Regions from separate parts of the Janthinobacterium sp. FW305-128 genome, predicted to be linked through region 3. Evidence: predicted binding sites of a transcription regulator. Region 3 holds the regulator's gene; each other region holds the start of a gene.

Region 1 (2,189 bases), on a different contig from region 3:
CCTTCCACTGCTTGATGAAAGCGGTATTCACGGGGTTCTTGACGGATTCAAAGTAATTCCACGCCGCCAGGTGACCGAGCAAGGGTTTGGTATCGATGCCGCGCAGCTCTTCCTCGCCCACGGAAAACGCGACGACGGGCACGTCCGTCGCTTTCAAGCCCGCATTGCCCAGTTCCTTGTAGAACGGCACGTTGGAATCGCCATTGATGGTGGAAATGACGGCCGTCTTGCCGCCCGTGGAAAACTTCTTGATATTGGCGACGATGGTTTGATAGTCGGCATGGCCGAACGGCGTATAGACCTCGCTGATATCGCTATCCTTGACTCCCTTGCTTTTCAGGAAGGCGCGCAGGATCTTGTTGGTGGTGCGCGGATACACGTAATCCGTGCCCAGCAGCACGAAGCGCTTGGCCCCGCCGCCATCTGTGCTCATCAGGTATTCGACGGCGGGGATCGCCTGCTGGTTGGGCGCGGCGCCCGTATAAAACACATTCTTTTCCAGCTCCTCGCCCTCGTATTGCACGGGGTAAAACAGCAGACTGTTGAGTTCCTTGAACACGGGCAAAACCGACTTGCGCGACACGGACGTCCAGCAGCCGAACACCACGGCCACCTTATCCTGCGCCACCAGTTGTCTCGCTTTTTCCGCGAACAAAGGCCAGTTCGACGCCGGGTCGACGACGACGGCTTCCAGCTTCTTGCCCAGCACGCCGCCTTTGGCATTGATCTCGGCAATCGTCATCAGCGCCACATCCTTGAGCGATGTTTCGGAGATGGCCATGGTGCCCGACAGGGAGTGCAAGATGCCGACCTTGATCGTATCGGCGGCCAGGGCTGCCTGCATATAAGTGGACGTGGCCAGGGCGAATGCGCCGGCGGCGGCCGCTTTCAGGATGATGCGTCGTGACATGGGGACTCCTGTGATGGGTTCGTGGGGTCGAGCTGGGCCTGCCATGTTGTTAAAGCAGAATGCGTGCCAGCGCCTACATCTGTCCGCCATGGTGCACGCGGCGCTCGCCGCACGAAAAAAAACCTGGCTGCACAAGGACTGTGCAGCCAGGTTTCAAATTGCCGTAAAACGGTGCGCCGGAGGCTTTAATCCTTGCGCGGCAAGCCTCTCAAGCGGCGCCAGCCCTTGCGGCCCAGCGGGAACAGCAGCACGAAAGCGATCAGCCACGGCAGGATGTAAGCCATGGCCGTGATGGCGTTGGCCACGCCTTCCGACAGGTTGTCCGTGAAATTGCCCAGCGCACGCTTGACGGGGCGCCAGAACGATTGCTTGCCTTCAGCGCTGATCATTACGTTCAGCAAGTCCGTGTCGATGCGCTGCATCAACAGCGCATTGGCCGCCGTCGCCTGCTCCAGCTCCACTTGCACGGTGGCCAGTTCCTTGGTCACCTTGATCAGCGCATCGACATTCGCGCCAGAGCGCTTTTCCAGGTCTTGCAACTGCGCCTGGTACTGTTTCAGCATCTCCAGGCGCTTCTTGCTGTCGAGCACGGGACGGCCCAGGTCTTCCACCTTGGTGCCCTGGCTGGTGACGTCGCCTTCGGCCGCGACCAGCGCGACGAGCTTTTTGATGCCGGCCGGCTTGGCACGCATGCTGATGCGCGCATGAACGTAGCGGCCGCTGTCGAGGCTCGAATCGAGCAGCAAACAGCCGGTTTCCGTATCGGCCTTGCAGGCGGCGACCACTTTTTCATACAAGGGCCGCACTTGCGCCTCGCTCGTATCGACGCTGACATTGTGTTCATAGGCAAGAAACTCGCTGCCTTTTTCCTTGCCGTCGAGACGCGCGGCGCTCGATTGCCCGCCGCTCTCGCCCTTGCCGCCGCAACCGGCCAGTAACATCAGGCCGAACAGACCAACATACACTTTTTTCATGATTTCTTTCTTGAGATTATTTTTGCAGCGGCAACAATTCGATATCGGGCAAGTGCGCGGCCACATCCTGCACGGTCGCATGGCCGGTCAGCGATGCGATCACCTGCGGCAACGGTGCCGGCCAGATTTCCGGCAAGTCGCGCTCTTCCGGCGCCAGCACGGGAAAGGCCAGTTGCTCCTGCGGCGGCGCGAAGGCGGCCGAGACGCCAGGCTTGTTGCCACGCGCATCGATGCGGTACCAGCCAAAGTCCTGCAGATACACGGCGTTCAAGCCATGCAGGCAAAACGGCGGGCCCGCTTCCCCC
Region 2 (2,189 bases), on a different contig from region 3:
TTTACCGCCATGCACGAAAGTTTTCAGCGCCGCATCGCCGCCGGGCTGTCGCACGACATGCGCAATCCCCTGTCCGTCATGCTCAACAGTGCACAGCTGCTGCAGCGGCGCGCGCAACAGCCGGACGTGGCGGCGCTGGCGCTGAAAATCATCGAGCACGGCAAGCGCCTCGACGACATGATCCAGGAATTGCTCGATACGCTCAGCTACCACCGGGGACAAAAGCTGCCCCTCGTCCTGCGGCGCCTCGACGTACTGCCGCTGGCACGGCAGGTTGCCGACAGCGTCAATATCGGCCATCCGGGCAAATGCGTGGTCAGCGGCACCTCCGTGACGGGCTGGTGGTGCGAAAATTCGCTGCGCCGTGCCCTGGAAAACCTCGTCGTCAATGCCGTCAAGTATGGCGACGACGGTCCCATCCATATTCATATCGACAGTTTGCGCGAACGCATGATCTTGAGCGTGCACAACACAGGCAGCAATATCGCGCAAGACCAGACGCAGCGCATCTTCGAATACCTGCGCCGCGAGCACGAAGGCAACGCGCCCGGCTGGGGCATCGGCCTGCCCTTCGTGCAAAACGTGGCGGAAAGCCACGGCGGCAGCGCGCTGGTCGACAGTGCGCCGGAAACGGGCACCACGTTTACCATCGACCTGCCGATCGATTGCCGGCCCTTCGTCACGCCAGGCGCCTGACCTCACCTGCCCTGCGCCCTATCTGCCGGCAAAATCGCTGCCGTAGCGCACCAAAGCGGTGCGGATGACGGTTTTACGCCACAAAAGTGGTCATTTTTTACATACTTTCGGGTGTGCGCCATTGGCACGCTTCCTGCTGAGCTATAGTCAGACACGGCTCAAGGGAAATCACAACATGGCAAATTTTTTCAATGAAATGACTGCAAATGACGTGGGGACGGACAGCAAGGTACGTGAACACTATCGTGAATTCAACAACTGGCTGGCACAGCAATCGCCCGAGACCATCGCCCGCAAGCGGGCCGAAGCCGACCTGACGTTCCGCCGCGTCGGCATCACGTTTGCCGTCTACGGCGACGATGCCGGCACGGAACGCCTGATTCCGTTCGATACCATCCCCCGCATCATCCCCGCCGCCGAATGGGCGCAGATGCAGACGGGCCTGGTGCAGCGCGTGCAAGCCTTGAACATGTTCATCCATGATATCTATCATGAGCAAAACATCATCAAGGCGGGCATCATTCCCGCCGAGCAAATCTACAAGAATGCCCAGTACCGCCCGGAAATGCAGGGCATTGCCGTCGCTTCCGACATCTATGCGCACATCGCCGGCGTCGACATCGTGCGCGCGGGCCAGGGCGAATTCTATGTACTGGAAGACAATCTGCGGGTGCCGTCCGGCGTATCCTACATGCTGGAAGACCGCAAGATGATGATGCGGCTGTTCCCGGAACTGTTCGCGCGCAACCGCATCGCGCCCGTCGACCATTACCCGGACATGCTGCTCGACAACCTGCGCTCCGTCGCGCCCATGGGCGTCGATGACCCGACGGTCGTCGTCATGACGCCCGGCATGTACAACTCCGCCTACTTCGAGCACGCTTTCCTGGCCCAGCAGATGGGCGTGGAACTGGTCGAAGGCAAGGATTTGTTTGTCAACGACAATTCCGTCTACATGCGCACCACGCGCGGGCCCAAGCGCGTCGACGTCATCTACCGCAGGGTCGACGACGATTTCCTCGACCCGCTGGCCTTCCGCTCCGATTCCTCGCTGGGCGTGCCGGGCCTGCTGTCCGTCTACCGCGCCGGGCGTGTGACGTTGGCGAACGCCATCGGCACGGGCGTGGCCGACGACAAGTCGATCTACCCGTTCGTGCCCGACATGATCAAGTTCTACCTGTCGCAGGAACCGATCCTCAACAACGTGCCGACGTACCAGTGTCGCAAGGCGGCCGACCTGTCCTACGTGCTGGCGAATTTGCCGAAACTGGTGGTCAAGGAAGTGCATGGCGCGGGCGGCTACGGCATGCTGGTGGGGCCGGCGTCGAGCCTGGCGCAGATCGAGGATTTCCGCCAGCGCCTGCTGGCCAATCCGGACGGCTACATCGCCCAGCCGACCTTGGCCCTGTCCGCCTGCCCCACGTATGTCGAGGCCGGCATCGCGCCGCGCCACATCGATTTGCGTCCGTTCGTGCTGTCCGGCAAGACGATTT
Region 3 (2,189 bases):
TGGCGGCAGCATCGACATCAGCGGCGTGGACATTTCCAGCCTGCCGATCCACCGCCGCGCACAGATGGGCCTGTCGTATCTGCCGCAGGAGGCGTCCGTGTTCCGCAAGCTGACGGTGGAAGACAATATCCGCGCCGTGCTGGAAATCCAGACCGTCGAAGGCCGTCCTTTGAAGAAGGCCGAGATCGAGGAACGCCTGGATAAACTGCTGGCCGACTTGCAGATTGAAAAGTTGCGCGAGAACCAGGCGCTGTCCCTGTCGGGCGGCGAGCGCCGCCGCGTGGAAATCGCCCGCGCCCTGGCCACCGATCCCCGTTTCGTGCTGCTCGACGAACCGTTCGCCGGCGTTGATCCGATCGCCGTGATCGAGATCCAGCGCATCGTGCGCTTCTTGAAGGAGCGCAATATCGGCGTGCTGATCACCGATCATAATGTGCGCGAGACGCTGGGTATTTGCGACCGTGCCTACATCATCAACCAGGGCTCGGTACTGGCGTCGGGACGCCCCGACGACATCATCGCGAACGAGTCGGTACGCCGGGTCTATCTGGGCGAACACTTCCGCATGTAAGCCAATGAAACAATCATTGCAGCTGCGCACTTCGCAGCACCTGGCACTGACGCCGCAGTTGCAGCAATCGATACGCCTGTTGCAATTGTCTACTCTGGAATTGCATCAGGAACTCGAGCAACTGCTGACGGACAATCCCTTGCTCGAGCGCCTCGACGATCCACTCGACCGTTCGCTGCGCCTGCTGTCCGATGGGGCCTTGAGCTCCACGGCCGCGCCGGCCGAAGCGCCGCCCCAGCCGCCAGGCCAGGAGGCGCCCGCGGCGCCGGCCGAAGCGGAAACCTTTGACGGCGAGGCGGGCGAGGGCCCGGCCGCCGCGGATGGCGGCGACAGTGACTGGAGCGAGGCGAGCCGGGGCAAGGCGCCCGACGACGAAGATTCGCGCCCGCAGCTGGAGGCCCATCACTGCACCCTGCGCGAACACCTGATGGAGCAGATGCGCGTGACGGTGCTCGAATTGCGCGACCGCGCGCTGGTCGAGCTGATCATCGACGCGCTCGACGACAATGGCTACCTGGAAGAGTCGCTCGACGACATCCTGGCGCGCCTGCCGGAAGAGCTGGAAATCGATGCCGACGAGATGCGCACGGCCTTGTCGCTGCTGCAAAGTTTCGATCCGCCCGGCGTGGGCGCGCGCAATGCGTCCGAATGCCTGGCGCTGCAAATCAAGCGCTTGCCGCACATCGCCATGGTGACGCGGCGCATGGCCCTCGTCATCGTGGAAAAGCACCTGGCCTGGTTTGCCCAGCGCGATTTCAACAAGCTGAAAAAAGCCCTCGATTGCGACGATGAAGACTTGCGTGAAGCGCAGACGGTAATTCGCCAGTGCAACCCGCATCCGGGCGCCGTGTTCGCTGCGGACGTGTCCGATTACGTGGTGCCCGACGTCGTCGTCAAGCGCGCGCGCAATGGCTGGCAAGTGACCCTGAACAACGACGTCATGCCGCGCCTGCGCGTCAATGCCATGTACGCCAACTTGCTCAAGCAGGGCAAGGGCGAGGGCGCCATGGGTGCACAGTTGCAGGAAGCCAAGTGGCTGATCAAGAACATGCGCCAGCGCTTCGACACGATTCTGCGCGTGGCGCAGGCGATAGTAGAAAGACAAAAGAACTTTTTCTCGCATGGGGCCGTTGCCATGCGCCCCCTTGTGCTCCGTGAAATAGCTGATACACTGGGTTTACACGAGAGTACTATCTCGCGGGTAACAACTCAAAAGTACATGCTGACCCCGCACGGCATGTTCGAGTTGAAATATTTCTTTGGTAGCCACGTCGCCACCGAAGCGGGGGGCGAAGCTTCATCGACGGCGATACGGGCATTGATCGTGCAACTGACAGGAGCAGAAGACCCTAAAAATCCTTTATCCGACAGTAAGATTGCGGACATGCTGGGGGAACAAGGCATGGTGATTGCGCGACGTACTGTTGCCAAATACCGGGAAGCATTAAAAATTCCGCCAGTGAGCCTGCGTAAGTGTTTGTAAGTTTTTTTCGGTTCCTCTGCGGGCCGGATACGATGGACCGCACGAACCCGATCATCTTTAGGAGTGTGTATGAATCTCACCATCAGCGGACATCATCTCGAAGTGACACCAGCCATCCGTGAATACGTACAAACG
Region 4 (2,189 bases), on a different contig from region 3:
CGCGCAATGACTATCAGCACGTTTAGGCGCAAGATGAGCACGTGCTTGCGCAAAGCAGGCTCCCGATGTCTGGCTTGCCTACCTGGGGAAATATCATGTCCGCACACACTTACAAGCTGATCGAACTGGTCGGCACGTCGACCGAGAGCAGCGATCAGGCGATACGCGATGCCATTGCCAAGGCGGCGCTGACGGTCAAGCATATGGACTGGTATGAAGTGACGGAATCGCGCGGCCATATCGTCGATGGCAAGGTGGCGCACTTCCAGGTCACGCTGAAGGTCGGCTTCCGGCTCGAATAGCGTACTGCGGCGCATTCACCGCCGCCCGGCTACTGCCCGGCTCTCCAGCCACTCCCGGCCGCCGGCCTCCAGCGCGGCCTCGATAACCTTTTCCGGCAAGCTGTAGACGGTCGCCCAGCTGGCGCGGCCGTCCTGCGTATTCGCGGGGAAGCTGTGCGTTTCAATCGGCCAGTGGTATTTGCGTTTCAGCGCTTTCACGATGGCGGCCAGCGAGACGCGGCCTTGCAGCGGTTCGGCGCCGGACTGGTCGCGGTTCGACAGCAGCACGGCCAGGACCTGGCCGCGGCCCGTGCGTGCGCCGGGGAAGGTGGGGGTTTTGTTTGCCATGGCCTATTTTACCGGGCAAGCCATGATGTGCCGCACCTTTGATCTGGCGCAAGCGCCGCAGCGGCGTTGCGGCCACGATGAGCATTTCGCCAGGCGTGCCGGCGCCCCTCCGGCAGCCTGGGCTAGCGACAAGGGGCACAGGAGAACATCATGCACAGCCTGAACATCCACGCCATGCAATGGCAGCCCGTCGCCGATATTTCCGCCGTCGATCCGCTGCTGCCCGACGACCTGGCGTGTTTTCGCGAACTGCGCGACGTGCTGCAGCGCTATGGCGCGCTCGACCGCTTCGGCATTTCCCTGATCCACCGCCATTTCGACATCGCCGACGACGAGGAGCTGATGGAGTACACGGATGCGGCCGCCCGCACGTTGACGGTGAAGCCTGTCAAGAAAAGCGACATCGACTGGCAGCACACGACGATTACCAACTGGAAATTGACGGAAGGCGAGGAAGTGGCGCGCATCGGCTGCGGCTGCGCGCGCAATTCGGGTGGCCACCTGGGTTATCACCGGGGCACCTGAAAGCGGCGTCGGCCTTTCTTACACTTTGCTTCCACCGGCTCAGTCTGCTTTACGCAAGCACTTGATTCCATGTGCTTTTTTTGTGTGGCATACAAGCTGCTTATCACTGTCTACGAGATGAATTCAGACAAGTCATTCTGGACATTCTGGATTCTTTCTCCCCCGGATTTCCCGAGACTGACTACGATAAGAGGCTGCGATGAACGTCGATCACACACGAAACAAGACCCTGGGTTGGCTGGGCGCACTGGCGGCGGCAAGTCTGCTGGCCAGTGGTCAGGCGCAGGCAGGTGCCTACGGCCTGGCCGTCAACGAGTTGAACAATTTCCGTATCACCACCAGCGCTGGCGCGCTGTCGCTGGCTGGCGCCAACCGCAATGCCAGCGACAGCGCCTTTTTCCAGGGCGGCGTGGCCGTCAATCCGCGCGCCGTCAATACGGGTCCGGCTGCCAACGCCGACGTGCTGCAAGTGTGCTCCGGCACCGGCTGCAGCGCCTCGCCGCAAAACCACTACGCGCCCACCGCTGCACTGGAGTTCGCGCGCGGCGATGCGCATTCCTTCGGCAATATGCTCACTGCCGCCGGCTCCACCGTCAGCGCCGTGTCAGAAGCGCAGCGCAACACGGTGGGGGCGGCGTCCTCCACGGCCGGCGACACGCTGACCGGCTCCGTCAACCTGACCCTGTCGAGCGCCGGCTTCATCACCTTCAGCTTCATGGGCCGACGCGACCTGCGCACCAGCGTGACGACCATGGGCGACAAGTCGAACGTGTCGATCATGGATATCTTCAATATCTCGTGCAATGCCGCCAGTCCCGTCGGCTGCCTGTCGCATGCGAATGCCGACGGCGTGATCTTCCAGTTCGCGCCTGATGGCGATGCCAGCAATGGCAGCGACATCAACGGCAACCATACGGTCGGTAGCCTGGACCCGTTCAGCCTGAACATGACGGCCGGCACCAACGACCCGGCCACCGGGCGCGCCTTCACGAATGGCTTCGCGATGTTTTCCCTGACCTCGAATTTCGCCCTGCC

Evidence for each region. The regulator sigma-54, encoded in region 3, starts transcription at its own class of promoters, with help from an activator protein. The targets are predictions, from matches to a motif close to TGGCANGNAANCTGCTTT.
Region 1: a site for sigma-54 is predicted at 962-979, ahead of urtA (urea ABC transporter substrate-binding protein). Genes of this name have one in related genera too.
Region 2: a site for sigma-54 is predicted at 819-836, ahead of IGS60_RS06990 (circularly permuted type 2 ATP-grasp protein). Genes of this name have one in related genera too.
Region 4: a site for sigma-54 is predicted at 1,240-1,257, ahead of IGS60_RS10280 (EDSAP-1 family PEP-CTERM protein). Genes of this name have one in related genera too.

What each region holds. Positions count from the first base shown of each region.
Region 1 is NZ_JACYMK010000005.1:5,903-8,091, reverse strand. It holds gene urtA (urea ABC transporter substrate-binding protein) at 1-910, opposite strand, end outside; gene IGS60_RS11915 (DUF4349 domain-containing protein) at 1,096-1,884, opposite strand; gene IGS60_RS11910 (transglutaminase family protein) at 1,901-2,189, opposite strand, start outside.
Region 2 is NZ_JACYMK010000002.1:471,533-473,721, forward strand. It holds gene IGS60_RS06985 (sensor histidine kinase KdpD) at 1-696, shown strand, start outside; gene IGS60_RS06990 (circularly permuted type 2 ATP-grasp protein) at 872-2,189, shown strand, end outside.
Region 3 is NZ_JACYMK010000014.1:150,872-153,060, reverse strand. It holds gene lptB (LPS export ABC transporter ATP-binding protein) at 1-571, shown strand, start outside; gene IGS60_RS25675 (RNA polymerase factor sigma-54) at 576-2,054, shown strand; gene raiA (ribosome-associated translation inhibitor RaiA) at 2,124-2,189, shown strand, end outside.
Region 4 is NZ_JACYMK010000004.1:86,335-88,523, forward strand. It holds gene IGS60_RS10265 (dodecin) at 96-302, shown strand; gene IGS60_RS10270 (hypothetical protein) at 318-629, opposite strand; gene IGS60_RS10275 (hypothetical protein) at 780-1,154, shown strand; gene IGS60_RS10280 (EDSAP-1 family PEP-CTERM protein) at 1,354-2,189, shown strand, end outside.